Regions from separate parts of the Viridibacillus sp. FSL R5-0888 genome, predicted to be linked through region 1. Evidence: riboswitches for the same ligand, from Rfam matches in the RefSeq annotation. Region 1 holds a riboswitch; each other region holds the start of a gene.
What was found. Region 1 has a riboswitch for thiamine pyrophosphate ahead of thiT (energy-coupled thiamine transporter ThiT). Riboswitches for the same ligand answer to the same signal wherever they lie in the genome.

Region 1 (2,272 bases):
TTTCAATCCTGCAATATCCTCTTGAGTTATAGCTATCATTTTATACGATCCCTTCTTCTCATATGTCTACTCTCTACTATAACACTTTTTTCGCAAAATGAAGAACATGAAAATCGCGTATATAGCTATTTCAAATGTCTATATATTTAGAATAATTTTATTTAGTTCTTATGTTTAACATATGAAATTACATAACTGAAAGTACTAAAAGAGGACTCCATCTATAAGGAATCCTCTTTTTTTTTAATTTTTTTGTTGTAATAATCGCGGTGCTGAAGTAAATAAAAGTACAGCTACAACCGCTGTTAGTATAGTAGCTGGCAACATATACGTACCATTATAAATTATAGAATACAAATAAACATTTTGGTCACCTGCATATTCGCTAAAGAAGACAATCCCTGCTGTAGTATGAGCAATATACCTCAATAAACCACCTAGAGTTGTACCGAGCACAATATACAAAGTCATTGCTTTTTTGTTTAATTGCTTACTCGCTGCAAAAACTAGATGTCTCACAACACCAGCTAGACCGACTACAGTAAATGCTATAAAGTAATCGATAAATCCCTGAACAGGTGTGAAAATTGAAGCACCCATCGCCACTTGCAATAAACCAATTAAAAACCCGGTAATTAAACCACCCGATACACCCCATCGGAATGCCATTAATACAATTGGTACCATAACAAGACTAATAGAACCACCTTGAGCCCATAGCTTAAATGATAACTGATCCAAAATTAAGCCGATTGCAGAAAAAATTGCAATCTCGATTAAAAACAACAATCTCTTTTTGTTCAAAATAAATATCCTCCCGTAGTTCTGATGTAGAACACACAAGACCTAAACGTATCCCATTTGTAAATGGGCTCTAGATAGTAAAACTTTTGGCAACAAAAAAACGACATCAGGACAGGTCCTGACATCGGTTATATGTCGGTTTCTATCCACATTCCTACGCAAGCATTAACTTACAGGTTCAAAGGGTTAGAACTTTGGGTTCACTCTCAGCCGACCATTTCGGCTCCCCTTGTGGTAAATACATCATTTAATTGTAATTGTAGAACACCCCTATTGTACTCAAACAATTCTTTTATTTCAATAGATTACTCTGAAATGAATGAGAGATTTCTTTCAAAACGTATATAATAAACAAAATGGAATTTAATTGAAGTGATTACAATTAGATGATTAGTTTACTTAAAAAGCTAATCATATATAAAAGTGATACTCCTACTGGCGCAAATGAAGCATTACAATTTTGTGCTAATTGGCTTGAGAAACAAGGTATAGATGTTAACCTACATCAAAATAATGGATTTGATATTTTAACAGCTGAAATTGGACAAGGTGCAGATTGTCTTATCTGGAACGGCCATGTTGATGTCGTCCCAGCAGCAATTGAACAATATACCCCCTTTGTAGATGGTGATCTTTTATACGGACGTGGAGCTGCTGAAATGAAAGCCGGAGTTGCGGCGATGATGTTCAGCTTTGTAGAGTTATCTAATCAGCTGACAAGCTGCCTAGACGCCTTCAACTTCATCTGGTGACAGACGAAGAAATTGGCGGTGAAAATACCTCTGGTACGCTTGCTCGTAATGGCTACAATGGCCAATTTGTGGTGTACCTACACAAATGCAGATTGGTTTACAAGCAAAAGGCATTCTTCAATTCGAACTTCAATTTAAAGGTAAAGCATCACATGGTAGTCTTCCTTGGGAGGGGTTAAATGCCGTTTTACAAGCCCTGCAATTCCACTCAAACTGTTAGAATCACCAATAACAAATGCTCGTAATGTATTTTATGATTCTCCATCAATTAATTTGGCAACAATACAAGCAGGTGAACGTTTTAATGTCGTCCCAGATCAGTGCAATGTACGCTATTATATTCGATACGTCCGAGGACAATCAGCAGAAGATATTCTAAATGAAATTCAAAAAATTCTCGATGATGAAAAAATATCAGCTGAAATAATTATTCACAGTATTGCTCCTGCAGTTAAAACAGATGCTGATGATCCATTTGTTTTATCATTAATAAAAACAATGACAACAGTTTGCGACAAACAGGACATGCTATTTGGACAACATGGATCTGCTGATACTCGATTTTATGCTGCAGATGGTGTAGGAGCCATCGAATTCGGACCGACTGGAGCAGATTGGCATGGTCCCACTGAATATGTCAGTATTTCATCTGTATACCGTTACGCAGATATAATAAAAGTACATGCATTGAGTTGAATCTTTTTGGGCTTTGTAGC
Region 2 (2,272 bases), 3.2 Mb from region 1:
TTCTGAAAAAATAGCTGTAGGTGCAGGTAATAACCAACCCGGTACTTCTTTTAATTGAACAATCAATTCCCAACTACATAAAATGAAAAGGAGCAAAAAAATCGCTCCTCCTTTTTCACGTATCCATTTCATTATCTGTATTTCTCCGTTAATGTACCTAGTTCGATACCAGATGGTTGGTAAAGCATTTTCACTTGAGTGATGACGTTAACGCTACCTAGTTCAATCATCTTTTCATTCATCACACGAATGATGTCTAGCAGTTCAGAAAGTTCACCTTCCATTGTTGTTTCAAGCGGATGCACTTCATAGTTCACACCAGCATCGTCGATAATTTTGATAGCTGCATCTACAAAAGGAATAACATCCTCGTATGTTTTTGTTTTTGGAATGATTTGTACACTGATTAATGAGTTAGCCATTTATTTCTCCTCCTTATTGTGGTAAAAATTCGTTTGTGAACGCATTTTCAGGTTCGAATTTACCTTCTAATACGTTATTTTCACTCATCCAATTTGCATAGTTTTCCCAAACTTCAAGTTTCTGCTCTCCCCATTGTTTTGCATCATCTTGATATTTGTCAGCTAGCCATTGTTGGCTTTTCTTAACTAACTCTGCATCTAATTCTGGGGCAGCTTTTAGTAAAATATCTGCAGCAGTTTCTGGATCTTTTATAGCGAATTCATATCCTTGTGAAGTTGCTTTAGTAAATGCCTTCACTGTATCTGGATTACTTTGGATCATTTTTTCGTTAGTTGTAAGAACTGGAGTATAGTAATCTAGTTTGTCACTATAGTCTGTTAAATAGAGCATATTTATTTTTTCTCCACGCAGTTCCGCTTCGACACCTGTCCATGCATAGTAAATCCATGCAAAATCTACATCTTTTTTGACCATTGTAAAGAAGTCTGCATCTCCAGCGTTGATAATGTCTAGCTTCTTACTATCTGCATTCTCGATTTTCATAAGAGAATCAAGTACAGCTTTTTCGATTGGAGAACCCCAACCACCATAAGTCTTACCTTCGAAATCTTTTGGTGATCTAATATTTTTATCTATTGGGGAAGCAAAGCCCGATGTATTGTGTTGAATAATAGCTGCAATTGAGACTAGTGGAACTCCTTGGACTCTTGCTTGCGTAATCGATTCTTGCGCTGTAATACCGAATTCGGCTTTTCCTGAAGCGACTAGTTGATCTGCTCCTGTTTCACCTGGTTGAATGATTTCTACATCCAAGCCTTGATCTTTAAAAAAACCTTTTTCTTTTGCTACATACAAACCAGAATGATTTGTATTTGGTGTCCAATCTAAAACGACAGTTACTTTTGTTAATTCGTTTTTTGAGTCGTTGTCACTTCCTTTTGACTCATTTGATTGGCAACCTACTAAAGCGAATAATGCTACAAGGAGCAGCATACATTTTTTCATTTCCCTTGCCTCCATCTATATTATTTTGACAAGTTCCATGCAAAAAGAAAAACGCCCGGAACTATTCCGGACGTTAACATACACTCTAAAATTCAATGATACTCGAGATTTTAGCTGATGTTCCCTCCGCTGGTGTTAACCAGATCAGGTTCTAAGGGTCAGCATCTATCGGATACATTCTCAGCTGGCAACACCAGCCCCCCCACATTCTTGCACATATGAACTTTTCTCATCTATTATATCAAAAAAACAAAAGATTCCAATATTTATTTGGAAACGATTGTTTTTGGGTTTTGGAATTTGGTGGTTTCTCTTGGGATTGTTGTGTGTAGTTGGTGGTTTGTTGCTCTGTCTTGGGCGTTTATTGCGCTAACTCTGATGTTTGTTGCACTAACTCTGGTGTTTGTTGCGCTAACTCCAGTGTTTGTTATTTAGCAGAATATTCACGTCCTAAGTACTCTCTAATTGCTAACTACAATTTTATTAATAGATTATTTCGTTGGCAAATCTGCACCGAAAATCGAAACAGTTTGGCGATCTGGAACGAATCCATGTCCATTCCATTTTAATATTGTTTCTACATAACCCAAACCATCTGCATGGTATCTACCTGCGATTTTTTGGTACGCCAAAAATTCATAGTTGCCGTCCCTTGCGTAATCTATAGGATAGAATCCGCTAATTGGATCGACCCACCCTTGTATCGGTTCTTTAAGTGTACCGTCTGTATTATAAATTTCAGATAAGTATACTTTTCCTTTATATGTTAAATCTAAGATATATTTTTTCGCTGGATAGGAGCTAGTTACACTTGCTTTGTAATTATCGAGATAATTAACTTCAT
Region 3 (2,272 bases), 350 kb from region 1:
TGGGTCAAGAACAACAGGAATACCTTTTTTATTGGCACTTTTACCTGCCTCAATGATGGATAAAACAGTTCCTTGATCAAGTGTACCGATGTTAAGAACTGTACAGTCTGCAAGAGCAGCCATTTCAGCTACTTCCTCGATTCCCTCCGCCATCATAGGAGAAGCACCTAGTGCGAGGAGACCATTAGCTTGGAAATTGGAAACAACGATATTGGCAATATTATGGACTAGCGGTTTTTCGACACGTAACTTTTCAAGAAAAGGTTGTTGACCCATTATTTAGTCAGCTCCTTTTCGTAATGTCCAATTGTCCATTGTTGTTTCGTCCAAGCCATTTCCCAGAAATGCCATTCATAATAACTACTTTTACGGAAATGTTCTTTTAGTTGTTGAATACGTGCAGGGGGTAAGTCTTTGGCAAGGTCATTCATGCGATTAATTTGTTCTTCTACTAATTCTCCGAACCACTCAGAGCCATATGTTTGAATCCATTTATCATAAATAGGGTGATTAGGTTTTGAATCTTTTAGGCGTTCGCCAATTTCATAGTAAAGCCAGTAGCAAGGAAGTATTGCAGCGAGAGTATCAGCTAAATCACCATTGTTTGTAGCGCGATACATATGAGATACATATTCATATGCTGTCGGTGCGGGCTCAAATGCAGCAAGCTCTTCATCTGTAATTTCTAACATAGTAAAAAATTGCTCATGAAGTGACAATTCAGCAATACATGTTGATTCAGCATGTTTGGCAAAACGTTGTGTAGTATGTAAATCATTTGCCTTTACTGCTCCTAGTGCTTGCACCTTTGCAAAGTGGGTTAAATAATAAGCATCTTGTTGTACGTAATATTGGAAAATGTCGAGTGGTAAAGTACCTGCTGCTAATGATTTTACAAACGGATGTTGAAAGCTACCTTCCCATAAATCATTACACTCTTGTCTTACTTCTTCACAAAATGTCATCTTTATGCACCCCAAATTCATTTGTTTTTGAAAACAAAAAGCCGCCCCTGATCTGTGTCAGTAGGCGGCGAGCAATCATTTTCAATAAAACAAAATAGACTGATAGCGCCACTTCCCTCCGCTGGTATGAGCCAGATCAGGTTCCAAGGGTCCGCAACACTCTGCGTCTCAGCCAATTATATGACTCCCCTAGTGGTTAAAAAGCGATTTAGTTTTCAACATCAATATAACATAAATAATGGAATTAGCAAGGTGTAATTAAGCAAAGTAAATAGATTGTAATAAATGGCATTAAGCCATAGATATGAGCTGATTTCTATGTTAAGATACAAATTATCTGAATTTTATAGTGGGAAGCAAGGTGTTTAGATGGGCACAACGGCAACAGTGAAAGGGCCTGAAGTGAAATTAAATTTATTTCATTTAACTTGGCCGATTTTTTTAGAAGTATTTTTATTTATGTTGATGGGGCTTGCTGATACATTTATGCTGAGCGCATTGTCTGATGATGCAGTATCAGGAGTAGGAGCAGCCAATCAATATATTCATATAGCAATTTTAGTTTTAGAAGTAATAGGAAACGGGGCATCGATTGTTGTTGCTCAATATTTAGGGTCTAAGCGTTATTTGGAAGCAGCCAAAATTTCAGCACTAGCCGTTTCCTTGAATTTAGTTATTGGTTTAATAATGAGCGTCGCTTTCGTGATTTTCTCGAAAAATATTATGATTGCAATGAATTTACAAGGTGATGTGCTTGAGTATGCTAGTAAATATTTATTCATTGTTGGGGGAGCTATTTTCCTACAAGCAATCATCAACTCGTTAGCAGCGATCATTCGTGTGCATGGTTGGACGAAACAGACTATGTATGTATCACTTGGAATGAATATTTTTCATGTAATAGGGAACTATGTTTTGATCTTCGGTAAATTTGGCTTCCCTGAACTAGGGGTGCAAGGTGCGGCAATTTCATCAGTCGTCAGTCGTGTTTTGGCTCTACTAGTATTCTTCTGGCTATTGTACCAAGCACTAGAGGTACGTATTAAATTTCAATACTACGTGTCATTATCAAAAGAATATATCGGTAAGATTTTGCAAATTGGACTTCCATCTGCATTTGAGCAAGTGATGTACCAAGGTTGTCAAATTGTCTTTTTATACTACGTGACGTATTTAGGTGCAGAATCACTAGCAGCTCGGCAATACGCTTATAATATTTCAATGTTCACCTATTTATTTGCCATAGCGATTGGAACAGGAACTGCGATTATGGTTGGTCGATACGTTGGTGCCAATGAAAAGGATGT

Region 2: it holds a riboswitch for thiamine pyrophosphate, as region 1 does, so the genes downstream of both, MKY02_RS18710 (ABC transporter substrate-binding protein) here and thiT (energy-coupled thiamine transporter ThiT) in region 1, are expected to answer to the same signal.
Region 3: it holds a riboswitch for thiamine pyrophosphate, as region 1 does, so the genes downstream of both, tenA (thiaminase II) here and thiT (energy-coupled thiamine transporter ThiT) in region 1, are expected to answer to the same signal.

The regions. Positions count from the first base shown of each region.
Region 1 is NZ_JBBPAU010000001.1:550,319-552,590, reverse strand. Features, by position in the region: gene map (type I methionyl aminopeptidase) at 1-39, opposite strand, end outside; gene thiT (energy-coupled thiamine transporter ThiT) at 244-804, opposite strand; TPP riboswitch at 939-1,044, opposite strand; gene MKY02_RS02685 (M20/M25/M40 family metallo-hydrolase) at 1,191-1,556, shown strand; gene MKY02_RS02680 (peptidase dimerization domain-containing protein) at 1,642-1,776, shown strand; gene MKY02_RS02675 (M20/M25/M40 family metallo-hydrolase) at 1,722-2,252, shown strand.
Region 2 is NZ_JBBPAU010000001.1:3,748,470-3,750,741, forward strand. Features, by position in the region: gene MKY02_RS18700 (ABC transporter permease) at 1-132, opposite strand, end outside; gene MKY02_RS18705 (thiamine-binding protein) at 132-422, opposite strand; gene MKY02_RS18710 (ABC transporter substrate-binding protein) at 436-1,428, opposite strand; TPP riboswitch at 1,533-1,642, opposite strand; gene MKY02_RS18715 (hypothetical protein) at 1,920-2,272, opposite strand, start outside.
Region 3 is NZ_JBBPAU010000001.1:202,487-204,758, forward strand. Features, by position in the region: gene thiM (hydroxyethylthiazole kinase) at 1-276, opposite strand, end outside; gene tenA (thiaminase II) at 276-965, opposite strand; TPP riboswitch at 1,062-1,166, opposite strand; gene MKY02_RS01095 (MATE family efflux transporter) at 1,335-2,272, shown strand, end outside.